DNA from 2 places in the Lutibacter sp. A64 genome. Region 1 is predicted to be linked to the other one. Evidence: riboswitches for the same ligand, from Rfam matches in the RefSeq annotation. Region 1 holds a riboswitch; the other holds the start of a gene.
The links. Region 1 has a riboswitch for cobalamin ahead of MKD41_RS14305 (TonB-dependent receptor plug domain-containing protein). Riboswitches for the same ligand answer to the same signal wherever they lie in the genome.
Positions count from the first base shown of each region.

Region 2: it holds a riboswitch for cobalamin, as region 1 does, so the genes downstream of both, MKD41_RS03415 (DUF5074 domain-containing protein) here and MKD41_RS14305 (TonB-dependent receptor plug domain-containing protein) in region 1, are expected to answer to the same signal.

Region 1 covers NZ_CP092487.1:3,501,005-3,508,503, forward strand. Annotated here, with positions in the region: gene aat (leucyl/phenylalanyl-tRNA--protein transferase) at 1-553, shown strand, start outside; gene MKD41_RS14280 (nucleotide pyrophosphohydrolase) at 641-967, shown strand; gene MKD41_RS14285 (hypothetical protein) at 970-1,209, shown strand; gene MKD41_RS14290 (3-phosphoshikimate 1-carboxyvinyltransferase) at 1,326-2,543, shown strand; gene queA (tRNA preQ1(34) S-adenosylmethionine ribosyltransferase-isomerase QueA) at 2,718-3,767, shown strand; gene rlmN (23S rRNA (adenine(2503)-C(2))-methyltransferase RlmN) at 3,895-4,935, shown strand; cobalamin riboswitch at 5,159-5,374, shown strand; gene MKD41_RS14305 (TonB-dependent receptor plug domain-containing protein) at 5,412-7,244, shown strand; gene MKD41_RS14310 (YncE family protein) at 7,249-7,499, shown strand, end outside.
Region 2 covers NZ_CP092487.1:853,904-861,402, forward strand. Annotated here, with positions in the region: gene priA (replication restart helicase PriA) at 1-1,465, shown strand, start outside; gene rpsF (30S ribosomal protein S6) at 1,661-2,002, shown strand; gene rpsR (30S ribosomal protein S18) at 2,008-2,301, shown strand; gene rplI (50S ribosomal protein L9) at 2,316-2,768, shown strand; gene MKD41_RS03400 (DUF6495 family protein) at 2,875-3,345, shown strand; gene MKD41_RS03405 (SIR2 family NAD-dependent protein deacylase) at 3,323-4,009, opposite strand; gene MKD41_RS03410 (TrmH family RNA methyltransferase) at 4,097-4,774, shown strand; gene MKD41_RS03415 (DUF5074 domain-containing protein) at 4,839-6,143, opposite strand; cobalamin riboswitch at 6,245-6,439, opposite strand; gene MKD41_RS03420 (hypothetical protein) at 6,593-6,964, opposite strand; gene MKD41_RS03425 (alanine dehydrogenase) at 6,966-7,499, opposite strand, start outside.

The sequences.
Region 1 (7,499 bases):
CGATTTGTCTTTAGAACGTTTAATATTGGCTTATAAAAGTGGTATTTTTCCTTGGTACAATCCCGGAGAGCCTATTATTTGGTACAGTCCAAAAGAACGAATGGTATTGTTTCCAAAAGATTTAAAAATTTCTAAAAGTATGCGACAACTTATTAAAAAAAATAAGTTTAAAGTTACTTTTAATCAGAATTTTGAAGCGGTTATTTCAAATTGCAAAACTATAGAAAGAGAAGGGCAAGGTGGAACTTGGATAACCGATGAAATGCAAGAAGCTTATATAAAACTTCATAAGCAAGGGATTGCAAAATCTGTAGAAGTATGGCTTGAAAATGAGTTAGTTGGTGGTTTGTATGGCGTAGATTTAGGAACTGTTTTTTGTGGAGAAAGTATGTTTAGCAAAGTAAGTAATACTTCAAAATTAGCGTTTATTTATTTAGTTCAAAAACTAGAGAAAGAAAACTATAAATTAATAGATTGTCAAGTTTACAATCCGCATTTAGAAAGTTTAGGGGCCGATGAAATTTCTAGAGAAGAATTTTTAACCTATTTATAGAACAGTTATTGAAACTTTTTTAAAAAGAACGTTACTATAATTTTAATAGAACTTCATTACCTTTGACTTTTAATAAAATACCACAAAATGGATATAAAAAATGCACAAAAAGCTGTTGATAATTGGATTAATGAACATGGAGTTCGTTATTTTAATGAATTAACAAATATGGCTCAACTAACCGAAGAAGTTGGAGAAGTAGCACGTATTATTGCACGTAGATATGGTGAGCAAAGTGAAAAAGAAAGTGATAAAAACAAAGATTTAGGAGAAGAATTAGCTGATGTTGTTTTTGTAGTTTTATGTTTAGCAAACCAAACTGGAATAGATTTACAAGCAGCATTTGATAAAAAAATGGATATTAAAACAGAACGAGATCACGATCGTCATCATAATAATAAAAAATTAAAATAATTATGAATCAATATAAAAATGCATCTTTTTTAGATTTAACAATTAGGTTTGGAGCCGGATTTTTAGTGCTATTTTCAATAGTAAAAATAGGGTTAAAAATATTTAGAGCAGGAGGTTTTAATGAGATGATTGCTGCTTATTTTGGACCTGATAATTGGTACATATTTGTAGGTCAAATTTTGTTAGGCTCGTTGTTTTATGGTCTTTTTATGGCGGGTTATTATAAGTTTATTAAAAAATAAAACATATGCTTCGCTAAATTTGGATACTGTTTTTTGAACATTAACTTTGCGGAAAAATTAAAAATAAATGTGCTTACCACTAAATGGTATTATTAATAAAATGTAAATTTTAATCTATGGAATTGTTGAAAATTGATAAAATAAATAATACTATTTGCCAAAATATTGAAATTACTGGATCTAAAAGTGAAACAAATAGATTGTTGATTTTACAACAATTTTATCCAAATTTAAACATCGAAAATATTTCAAATTCAGACGATTCTAAACTAATGCAAAAAGCATTAGCTAGTACTTTAAACGAGATTAATATTGGGCACGCAGGTACTGCTATGCGGTTTTTAACTTCGTATTTTTCGGTAAAAGAAAATTCTGAAATAGTACTTACAGGTTCGCATAGAATGAAAAATAGGCCTATTAAAATTTTAGTAGATGCCTTAACTTCATTGGGAGCAAAAATAGAATACGTAGAAAAAGAAGGGTATCCTCCGTTAAAAATTACTGGAAAAAAATTAACAAAAAGTTTTGTTGAAATTGAAGGAAATGTAAGCAGTCAATACATAACATCTTTACTTTTAATAGCACCAACTTTAGAAAACGGACTGCAACTAAAATTTAAAGGGGCAATTACATCTGTGCCATATATTAAAATGACCTTAACTTTGTTGGCTGAACTGGGAGTGAACCTTTCTTGGAACGATGATACTATTTCTATTCAACCAAAGCCAACTATAAATTCTAAAACTGTAGTAGTAGAGTCTGACTGGAGTTCGGCATCCTATTATTATGGTTTGTGCGCTTTAAGTCCTAATTCTAAAATAATATTGTCTTCATACAAAAAAAATAGTCTACAAGGCGATTCAGTTTTAGCCGAAATTTATAAGAATTTTGGAGTAGAAACTATTTTTGAAAATAATAAAATAGTACTTGCAAACAAGCAAACTACAACTAATAGTGTGCAACCACTTAATTTAAATTTAATTGGAGCTCCAGATATTGCTCAAACAATTGTTGTTACTTGTTTTGGTTTAAAAAGAGAATGTTTTTTAACAGGACTTCATACGTTAAAAATTAAAGAAACTGATAGATTGGTGGCTTTAAAAAACGAAATTGAAAAATTAGGAGGGGAAGTTATAATTACAAATGAAACCTTGCATTTAAAACCAGCTACTAAATTTAATAAAAATATAGCAATAGCTACTTACGATGATCATAGAATGGCTATGGCTTTTGCCCCATTAGCATTAAAGGTTCCGCTTCAAATTGAAGATCCAAATGTGGTGTCAAAATCGTACCCAACTTTTTGGGAAGACTTCAAAAAATGCACTTTATAGTATGTTTAATATTCTCAATTACAAAGTTTTATTGCAAATCACTTGACAACGCCTATGCCGATGTTGTATATTTGCGCTCATTCAATAAAAATAAGAGTATTTGTACTTTGCTTAAATTATAGAATTTAGTAATTATACAACTGCTTTTATAATACTAAAAAATAAAAATCACATATGAAATTATCACATTTTAAGTTTGAATTACCAGAAGATTTATTAGCTGAATATCCTGCAGAACATAGAGATGAATCTAGATTAATGGTGTTAAATAGAAAAGAAAAAACTATTGAACACAAACAATTTAAAGATTTAATCAACTACTTTGATGAAGGCGATTTAATGATTTTAAATAATACAAAGGTTTTTCCAGCACGTATGTATGGCGAAAAAGAAAAGACTGGTGCAAGAATTGAAGTGTTTTTATTAAGAGAATTAAATGCAGAAAGCAGATTGTGGGATGTTTTAGTAGATCCAGCTAGAAAAATAAGAATTGGTAACAAATTATTTTTTGGTGATGATGAAAGCTTAGTTGCTGAAGTTATTGATAATACAACTTCTAGAGGAAGAACATTACGTTTTTTATATGATGGCTCTTATGAAGAATTTAGAAAAAAATTAGAAGAATTAGGAGAAACTCCACTGCCAAAATTTATTAAAAGAGCAGTAACTCCAGAAGATGAAGAGCGTTACCAAACAATTTATGCAAAACACGAAGGTGCAGTAGCAGCTCCAACAGCTGGTTTACACTTTTCTAAACATTTAATGAAACGTTTAGAAATTAAAGGTGTCGATTTTGCTGAAGTTACATTGCATGTTGGTTTAGGTACTTTTAGTCCGGTTGAAGTAGAAGATTTATCAAAACATAAAATGGACTCTGAACAAGCTATTATTTCAGATGAAACAGTTTCTGTTGTTAATAATGCTATAGATTCTAAAAGAAGAGTTTGTGCAGTTGGAACAACTGTTATGAGAGCTATTGAAAGCTCTGTGTCTTCAAATAGTCGCTTAAATGCTTTTAATGGTTGGACCAATAAATTTATTTTCCCTCCTTATGATTTTAGTATAGCAAATTGTATGATTACAAATTTCCATACTCCAAAATCTACATTAATGATGCAGGCAGCTGCTTTTGCTGGTTATGATTTTTTAATGGAAGCCTATGAAGAAGCTGTTAAAGAAAAATATAAATTTTACTCGTATGGAGATGCGATGTTAATCATCTAATAAAATTATTTTTTTAAAAGTTTAATTGTCTAAAAAGTAAGATTTTCGTCAACCTGAAACAGACTGGTTCAGAATGAAGGTTTTTTACACTTTTTAGACAATTTATTTTCTAAACGAGAACCAATAAATGAGTACAAAAAAAGATATACGCGCATTAACCAAAACAGAATTACGAGATTTCTTTGTTGAAAATGGTGATAAAGCATTTAGAGGAAACCAAGTGTATGAATGGTTATGGAGTAAAAGTGCACATTCTTTTGAAGAAATGACAAATATTTCAAAAGATACACGACAAATGCTCGAAACTAATTTTGTAATTAATCATATTGAAGTTGATGATATGCAACGCAGTGCTGATGGAACTGTAAAAAATGCTGTACGTTTACACGATGGTTTAGTGGTAGAATCTGTGTTAATACCTACTGGAAGCAGAACAACAGCTTGTGTGTCTAGCCAAGTTGGTTGTAGTTTAGATTGTAGCTTCTGTGCAACGGCGCGTTTAAAGAAAATGCGTAACCTTAATCCCGATGAAATTTACGATCAAGTTGCAGCAATAAACCAAGAGAGTTTATTGTATTACAATCATAAATTATCAAACATTGTTTTTATGGGAATGGGAGAGCCCTTAATGAATTATAACAATGTATTAAAATCTATAGAAAAAATTACTTCAGAAGAAGGCTTGGGAATGTCTCCAAAAAGAATTACGGTTTCTACTTCAGGAGTTCCTAAAATGATAAAAAAATTAGCAGATGATGAAGTTAAATTTAATTTAGCAGTTTCATTACACTCTGCCATAGATGAGGTTAGGTCTAAAATAATGCCTTTTAGTAAAGCATTTCCGTTAACAGATTTAAAAGAATCTATAGAATATTGGTATGCAAAAACAAACAGCAGAGTTACTTACGAATATGTTGTTTGGAAAGGAATTAACGATACAAAAGAAGCCATAAATGCTTTGGTTAAATTTTGTAAATATGTGCCTTGTAAAGTTAATTTAATTGAATACAATCCAATTGACGATGGTGAGTTTCAACAAGCAAATCCACAGGCAATAGACGATTATATAAGCATTTTAGAAATGAACGATATAATTGTTAACGTTAGACGAAGTAGAGGGAAAGATATTGATGCCGCTTGTGGGCAATTAGCAAATAAGAAAAGCTAGATTTTTTGTAGCGGTTATTTTTTAATAACTTTCTAAAGTTTAAAGCAAATTGTACTTAAACGTCTTACTGAGCTTGTCTCAGTATCTCATAATTTATATATACAAATTTTATTAACTACAAATGTTAACTTGTACATATATTTTAAATTAAGAAGTGTATAGGTTGATGCGAAATTCGGCTAAATTTAGGTTTATTAAACGTAGATAGATTAATATTTAGTTATATATTTGCTGCATGTTTGGTTTTGCATTTATTTTTTAAATGTGAATTAAAAGGGAATTCTGTTAAATTCAGAAGCTGTTCCCGCAACTGTAAGCTAAGTCTTTTTATAAAGATGCTTTTTGTTACATAACTTCAAAATAACCACTGCATTGTAAAGTGTGGGAAGGTTAACAAAAAGACGCGAGCCAGGAGACCTGCCAGAAAATAACAACTTAATTACAAGTTAGTTGTCGGGAGAAACAACATTTTAATTATGAGATATTTTTTAATTTTAGTTGTGTTTTTTTATAGTTTCGCATTGTTTTCGCAAGAAAAGAAAGCTGAAGCTTTAGATACTGTTTATCTAAAATCTGTTAAAATAATAGAAAAATCTATCGGTCAAAAAACAACTATTTTATCTAAAAAAACAATTCAAAATTATAGCCCACAATTAACAGAAGTCTTAAATTTTGAAACGTCCATTTCTTTTAAAGAAAATGGTTTAGGAATGGTTTCTTCACCTTCTTTTAGAGGAACCACGGCACAGCAAACAGCTGTGGTTTGGAATGGAATAAATATTAATTCTCAATTTTTAGGTCAAACAGATTTTAATACAATTAGTACTGCTAGTTTTGATGAAATTGTTATTAGGCCTGGAGGCGGAAGCACACAATTTGGAACTGGAACTATTGGTGGAAGTATAAATTTAAATAATAATTTTTCTTTTGAGCAACAAGATCAACTAACTGTAAATGCCAGTTATGGTAGTTTTAACACTAAAGAAATTGGTCTAAAAGCAAGCACTTCAACTTCAAATTTAAATGTTAATGGTGGTTTAGCTTATTTTGATTCTGATAACGATTATAAATATGCCAATTCCAATCAAAAAAATGAAAACGGAGAATTCTATAATAAATCGGCCTTTTTAAATGGAGCTTATAAATTTAATTCAAAACAACAACTTAAATTATACTCTTCATTATTTAATGGTTTACGTCATTTTTCTATTTTAGAAACCACGCAAAGTAGAACTAAATATAAAGATGAAACGTTAAGGTTAATGTTTGAGTATAATGGTGTGTTTAACAAGTTTTTTATCAATACAAAAACAGCTTTAATCAATGAAGATTATACCTACTTTCCAGATGTAACTACAGATAGCGATTTAAGTACTGGAACTGCGTTTTCTAAAATTATTAAAAATGAATTTGGCTATAAAATAAACAAGGCTTTTTTATTAAAAGCGTTTATTAATTATAACAATACTTTGGGTAAAGGTTCTAATTATAATAACGAAAAAAGAGAAGTTTTTACTTTAGGTACATATTTTAAGCACAATATAACGGATAAGTTAGTGTACCAACTTACTGTTAATAGTGATAATACTTCTAATTATGAGAGTCCGTTGTTATTTACTTTTGGTTCAGAATTTAAGGTTAGTCCGCACTATAAAATTAGTATTCATAGCTCTAAAAATTATAGAGTGCCAACTTTAAACGATTTGTTTTGGCCAGGAGCAGGAAATCCAGATTTAAAACCTGAAACTTCGTTGCAATACGAATTAACCAATACATTTATTTTTAATCATTTTAACTTCAAATTAACGGGGTATTATAATAATGTAAAAGATTTAATTGTCTGGTTACCAGTTTCTAGTACGGTTTGGAAACCTACAAATACCAATAAAGTTTTAATAAAAGGAGTAGAAGCAGAAGTAGCTTATAGTCACTTTTTTGGCAATCATTACCTTAAAAGCAGTTTGTCTTACGCCTATACAAAATCTCAAAATAAAGAAACCAATAAACAGTTAACATACGTTCCTTATCATAAAACGGTATTGTCTGTTTTATACAATTACAAAAGACTAAATCTAAATCTAAATAATAATTATACAGGTGTTGTTTATACCCAAACCGATAACAATAAAAAAACAGCTTTAGATCCGTACTTATTAACAAATTTAAATTTTGGAGTTGCTTTAGATTTCAAAAAAGCAATACATATTGGCTTTAAAATAAAAAACCTTTGGAATACAACTTACCAAAGTGTTGCTTATAAACCAATGCCTTTAAGAAATTATCAATTTTATTTAACACTAAATATTTAACACAATGAAAAACCAATTTTTTAAAACTTTATTAGTTTTATTATCAATTACTATGTTTGTATCCTGTGATGATGATTCATCAGGTGAAGTTTATGTGCCTAAGGGCGATTATGATTTAGGATTTATAGTATCTAATGAAGGAAATTTCGGTACGCCAACTGCTTCTGTAAGTTATATTTCAGAAGATTTATTAGAATCGGCTAACGATGTTTATTCAACAGTAAATAACAATGCAGCTTTAGGCGATGTATTACA
Region 2 (7,499 bases), 1.4 Mb from region 1:
TTATTTATTACCCGAAATAGCTCTAACCACGCAATTAATAGAAAGATTACAGTATTATTTTGGTGAATATTTATCTGTCTTTCATTCAAAATATTCTATGAATGAACGAGTAGAAGTATGGAATAATGTATTAGAAAATAAACAAAAAGCGCAACTTATTTTAGGTGCTAGATCTTCATTGTTTTTACCGTTTTCTAATTTAGGGTTTATTATTGTTGATGAAGAACACGAGCTTTCTTTTAAGCAATATGATCCTGCTCCACGTTACCACGCAAGAGATGCTGCAATTGTTTTAGCAAGCCAGCATAAAGCTAAAGTTTTATTGGGGTCGGCAACGCCAAGTGTTGAAACTTTTTACAATGCGCAACAAGGTAAATATGGCTTTGTAGAATTGAACAGACGATTTGGAGATGTTTTATTACCAGAAATTGAATTGGTTGATGTAAAGGAGAAATATAGAAAAAAACGAATGAAAGGTCATTTTTCTGATAGATTATTAGAAATGATTCAAGATGCGTTAGATGAAAAAGAACAAGTTATTTTATTTCAAAATAGAAGAGGGTTTGCACCAGTTGTAGAATGTGAAACATGTGGTGTTTCTCCTCAATGTCCGCAATGCGATGTAAGTTTAACGTTTCATAGTTTTAGAAAAGAATTACGTTGCCATTATTGTGGCTATAGGCAAGCAATGCCTCATAATTGTGGTGCTTGTGGAAGTGAAAAATTAAACACAAAAGGTTTTGGAACTGAGCAAATTGAACAGGAATTAGAACAATTGTTTCCAGATGTGTCTATTGGTAGAATGGATTTAGATACAACGCGAGGTAAATATGGATATCAAAAAATAATAGGTAAATTTGAAGCGCAAGAAATTGACATATTAGTTGGTACACAAATGCTTTCTAAAGGGCTAGATTTTGCAAATGTTTCTTTAGTTGGAATTATGAATGCAGATACGATGCTTAATTTTCCAGATTTTAGAGCACATGAACGCAGTTATCAATTAATGGTTCAAGTTGCAGGAAGAGCAGGAAGAGCAAAAAAAAGAGGTAAAGTAGCCATACAAACCTTTAATCCTTACCATCAAATTTTACAGCAAGTTTCTACTAATTCTTATAATGAAATGTTTAAAGAACAGTTAGACGAACGCTGGCAGTACCATTATCCACCATTTTATAGAATTATTAAAATTACGTTACGACATAAAGATTATGTTAGGGTGGAAGAAGGAGCTAATTGGCTAGGTAAATCTTTAACAAATATTTTTAAAGAACAAATTTTAGGGCCAACAACGCCTGCAATATCTAAAATTAGAAACTATTACATTCGTCATATTATTATTAAAATTCCGCAAAAACAATCATTAGCAGTTACTAAAAGTAATATTTTACGTGTTAAAAATTCATTTCAAGCGATAAAACAATTTCGTTCTATTAAATTTAATATAGATGTAGATAATTATTAAGGTGGTTTAAAAGTTGAAAATTTAAAAGTTGAAGTTTTACGGTTTAACTTGGTTAAGTTGTTGGTTTTAACAAGCAGCACCGCAATACTAACTACTTAATATTAAATACTTTATTTTTTATTAATTTATGACTTGTTAGTTCCATAAATAACTGTATATTTGCAGCCTTAAAAGTAAAACTTAAAATTATAAATTATGAATCATTACGAAACTGTTTTCATTTTGAATCCCGTTTTATCTGATGTACAGATAAAGGAAACAGTAAAGAAGTTCGAGGACTATCTTGTTTCTAAAGGTGCCGAAATGATCTCAAAAGAAGACTGGGGGCTAAAAAAATTAGCGTATCCAATCCAAAACAAAAAAAGTGGTTTTTATCACTTATTTGAATTCAAAGTAAGCGGACAAGAAATTAGCGCTTTTGAACTTGAATTTAGAAGAGATGATAGCGTTATGCGTTATTTAACTGTAAAGTTAGATAAACATGCTGCTGCTTGGGCTGAGAAAAGAAGAGAAAGAGTTAAAGCAACTAAAAAATAAGAGTTATGTCTATAGAACAACAAGCAAAAGGAGGAAAACAAGGTGATGTTCGTTACCTAACTCCACTAGATATTGACACTAAACAAGTAAAAAAATACTGTCGTTTTAAAAAGAATGGTATCAAATATATTGACTATAAAGATGCTGACTTTTTATTATACTTAGTAAACGAACAAGGTAAAATTTTACCACGTCGTTTAACAGGTACTTCATTAAAATACCAACGTAAAGTTTCTGTAGCTATTAAAAGAGCTCGTCACTTAGCTTTAATGCCATATGTTGGCGATATGTTAAAATAAAACTGAAAGGAATCATGGATATTATATTAAAACAAGACGTTGAAAACTTAGGTTTTATAGATGATATTGTTACTGTAAAGAATGGTTACGGTCGTAACTATTTAATTCCTCAGGGATTTGCAGTATTAGCAACTTCATCAGCTAAAAAAGTATTAGCAGAAACTTTAAAGCAACGCGCTTACAAAGAAGAAAAACTAATAAAAGATGCAACTAAAATTGCAGATGCTATTAAAGAATTAGAAATTAAAATTTCTGCCAAAACTGGTGACGGAACTAAATTGTTTGGTTCTGTAAACAATGGAAATGTATCAGAAGCATTAGCTGCAGCTGGTCACGAAGTTGATAAAAAATACATCAAAGTTGAAGGTGGAAATATTAAAAGACTTGGTAAATACAATGCAACTATTAGATTACATAGAGCTGTAATTGTTGAATTACCTGTTGAAATAATTGCAGAAGACAAATAAAATCGTAAGATTTTTATATATTTAAGCCGCCCAATTTGGGCGGTTTTTTTTTGATAGCTAAGTAACAAAATTGATTTTTTTTAGTTTTATTTAAACTTAATTACCTATGAAATACAGACAATTAACAAAAGAACAATTATTAGAATTGCATGAAGAATTTGCTAAATTTTTAGCAACACAGCAAATAGATGTTAAGGAATGGAAAACTATTAAAGTTGAAAAACCTGAAGTTGCAGATGAAGAATTAAATATTTTTAGTGATCTTGTTTGGGAAGATGTACTTTCAAAAACTAAATATTTAGAACATATTTCTAAAAATGATATCAATCTTTTTAAATGCTCTTCAAAAGAAATAATTAGAATTTACATAAAATTAAACGATACAACTAAAAGTTTTTTAGATACAAACGATTTTAATTGGTTTTTAAAAAATCCTGTAAATGATAGTATTGATTATTTTAAAGCTTCAAAAAAATATGCCGAAGAACGTAACTTAGAAATTTTTAAGTTAATTGAAATGGGAAGTGTAATTTCAAAAGGAGATTTATTTAAGGCTACAAGTCAATTAATTCAGTAACTACTTTAGCAACTCCTGTACTAGCTTTTTCAGAAATAACTGTTAAGTTTGGAAAGTAATTTTTTTGAATTGCAGGTTTTGGATCAATAAAATAAACTGGAATTTTAGGCTCTATAAAATTAATTAAGTTAGCAGCTGGATATACCTGCATAGATGTTCCAATAATAATAAGTATATCTGCTTTAGATGTTATTTCTATTGCTTTTTCTAACATAGGAACTTCTTCTCCAAACCAAACAATATGTGGTCTTAATTGCGAATGGTCTTCACATAAATCACCTAATAAAAGATCTTTTTTCCAAGAATAAATTAAGTTAGGGTTTTTAGTGCTTCTAACTTTTAATAATTCTCCGTGTAAATGCAATACGTTTTTGCTGCCTGCGCGCTCGTGTAAATCGTCTACATTTTGCGTAATTATGTTTACTTGATATTTATTTTCTAATAAAACTAATGATTTATGAGCTAAATTTGGAGCTACAGATAATAATTGTTGTCTTCGTTTATTGTAAAAATCTAAAACCAGTTCTTTATTTTTATTCCAACCAATAGGAGATGCTACTTCCATAACATCGTGTCCTTCCCAAAGTCCGTCGCTACCTCTAAATGTATTAATTCCACTTTCTGCGCTAATTCCTGCGCCAGTTAGTATTACAACTTTTTTCATATAAATGTTTTAGAGTTTTAATAAATGCTATTTCGAATTTTTATTATTCAAAAGTAAAGATTTATCTTTGAAAAAAGATAATTTTAGATGGTAGATGAGAAGTATATTGAATATTTAGAGCAATTTGTTACTGAAAAAAGAAGAAACCTATTTGAAAAGGTGTTAAGCGAACGTACAAGACATTTTACGGTTGCAATTGAAGATATTTTTCAACCTCATAATGCGAGTGCTGTTGTAAGAACTTGTGATATTTTTGGAATTCAAGATATGCATGTAATTGAGAATAAATATAAATTTTATGCATCTAGATTGGTTGCAAAAGGAGCTCAGAAATGGATTGACTTTTCGATGTATAATCAAAAAAACACCAATAATACACTAGATTGTATTTCGGCTTTAAAAGAAAAAGGCTATAAAATAATTGCAACTACACCACATAATGAATCTTGTTTATTGCAAGATTTTGATATTTTAGAAAAAGCAGCGTTCTTTTTTGGAGTTGAAAAAGAAGGACTTTCTAAAGATGTGATGGATAATGCAGATGGTTATTTAAAAATACCAATGGTTGGTTTTACAGAGAGTTTAAATATCTCTGTTGCTGCTGCAATTATTCTTCAAAATATGAATCAGAAATTAAAAGCCTCAACTATTGATTGGCAACTAACAGAAATTGAGAAAAGAGAAAAATATCAAGATTGGTTAGAGAAATCCATTAAAAGTATTAGAAAAATAAAGGAAGTATATTTTAATGAAAATAAACTTTAAAATAAAAAAAGTAGTTAATTATACATATTAACTACTTTTTTATAAAAATTAAGCTGCTTTTTGTTTATTGATATAATTCTTTATAATTAAAAACAAAGTCAGTAGGAGCAGTTCCTATGTTCTCAAACTTATTTAATTCTTCGCCTTCTTCATTAAAAATTAGCATTACACTATTACTCATATCAAAAAAGTCTGTTACACCGGCTAAATAAATGTCTCCAGTTTTAGGATGAATTTTAAGAGCTGTAGTAAAAAACAGGTTGTAATTAAATGGTGTTATAAATAATTCTTGAGTTTTATTTTCGCTATCAAAACGATGAATGTTTCCTGTTGAAGTTTCTTGCCAATAAAAATATTTTGAATTAGCTGAAGTCAACATTCCATTACGATATAATTTTACATCAGTACCTAATTTTACGGTTTCTGCAATAGATAAATCAGCGTTTAATTTTACAAATGTAGCTTCTTCATTTCTACCTTCTGTAGCAATCCAAATATTGTTATTTGGATCGGTAACAATTCCTGAAACATTATCTGAAAATGTAAGTATTTCATTTACAGACTCAGTAGTTGTATCAAATTCTTTTACTGAATTTCCATCAGCAATAAGTAATTTATTTTCTATAGCTAAAACAGCCGATTGTATAGCAGGAACATCTGAAATACCATCTATTTTATTTTGAATTGCAGCATTTGTAAAATCTACATTATAAAGTAATCTGGTATTACTGTAAGCGCTTAAAATATATGCTTTATCATTATCTACTAGTGAAATATATGCTGGATTTCTAGCTTCAGAAGTAGAAATAGTTTCTTCAAGTTTTAAAGTTTCAGCATTTGTAACAGTTATATAGTTAGCACCACTTTGTGAAACGAAGTAAAGTTTATTATCTGAAATTTGTCCACTAATTAAATCGGTTCCTAATGTTTTATCTGGATTTTCTAGTTGAAAAACTTTAGATGTAAATATTGAATCTTTTAAGAATCCAACAGTTCCATTATCATTTTCAGAAGAAGCAGAAACAATAAAAACACCTTCGGCATATTTTCCAAAAACACGGATGTTATATATTAAGGTTTCTTTACCTGCTGAATTTTCAACAACTAATTTTAATTCGTTTTCACCAATTGAATTTGATAAGAAAGTATATGTTGGTTCAGTTGATACAATTTCATCATTTAGAAACCAATTTATAGTAGTTTCTGTTAAATTTTCTATTTCAGGGTTCAATACTATTGCTTCTTCAAAATCTAATTGGTAATTTGTTTTTTGAACTAAAATTTTTGGGGAAAATAGCGAATTGTCTTCAGAACAAGACATAAAAACAAGTGTAAACAGCGTTATACTGAAAATTAATTTAAGTTTCATTTTATTTGTTAATTTATATGGTTACAACAATATAAACCTTAGGTAATAAATATGGTAGTATACAATAACGTACCATAAGCTTTTATTCCCGAAAGCTTTGATATTTAATATGTATTTAGGCAGGTTTCCTGACTGATTTCAGCTTTATTTACCTTCCCATTTAAAAAAACAGTGGTTGTGGTAAAGCCATTTCGGTGAAAAAATCACCTGTGAAATTTACAGTAGCGGGTACTGTTCAGAGTTTTCATCTGATTCCCTTTTAAACTTATAAAGTCACCTAAAAACGCCGCAAAGTTAATTGTTTTTTTCCTAATTAATTTCCTTTTAGATATAATAAAAAAGAAACAATTTAAGTAGTGTTAAGTGTCAATTAGTTATGTTTAAAAGTATAGTGAAGTATTGTTTTAAATAGGTGTTATTTTGTGTAAATAGCTACTTAAACTTGGGTTTTATTCAACTTTAATAGCTTTAATAATAGCATTAGATTCACAATTAATAACTGTAAGTGTAATGTTTTTTAGGCTATCAATTCCTTTGATATTATATTGATATAGGCAACTGTCTAATTTAATTTTATGAGCTAAATCTACATCTCCATTCTTTAGGATTTGAGAAATATATGCGGTATCAATTTTTTTGGTATTTAAAATAGTCAATGCATTTTCTGAAAAAATACGTTCTTTAGCTCTAATATTTTTTAATACACGTGCATTTGGACCGTAATCAAAAGTAGTATTTTTTTTACCCCAAATAAATACTACAATAATGGTTCCTATAATTAATCCGCCTAAAAAGTATGGCAATCGTTGTTTAAAAGTCATATTATAAAAATAATAAATTTACATCTCTAAAAGGAATATTAAACCAATCTGCAACAGATTTGTTAGTTAAGATTCCGTGGTAAAAATACATACCTTTTTGTAAACTTTTGTCATATCTAACAGCATTTTCAAATCCACCTTCTTCAGCAATATTAGAAAGGTAAGGTGTAAAAATGTTACTTATTGATACTGAAGCAGTTCTTGAGTATCTAGAAGGGATATTTGGAACACAATAATGAGAAACCCCATATTTTTCTATAATTGGATTTTTATGTGTAGTAACTTCAGAAGTTTCAAAACAACCTCCACGATCTATACTAACATCAACAATAACAGCACCCGTTTTCATTTGTTCAACCATTTCTTCTGTAACAATTACAGGGCAACGAGAATTACCTCTAATGGCACCAATAGCTATATCGCAACGCATTAAAGCTTTTTGAAGTGTTTTAGGTTGTATAGTTGATGTGTAAATGGGTCTACCTAAATTGTGTTGAATTGTTCTTAATTTTGTTATTGAATTATCAAAAACTTT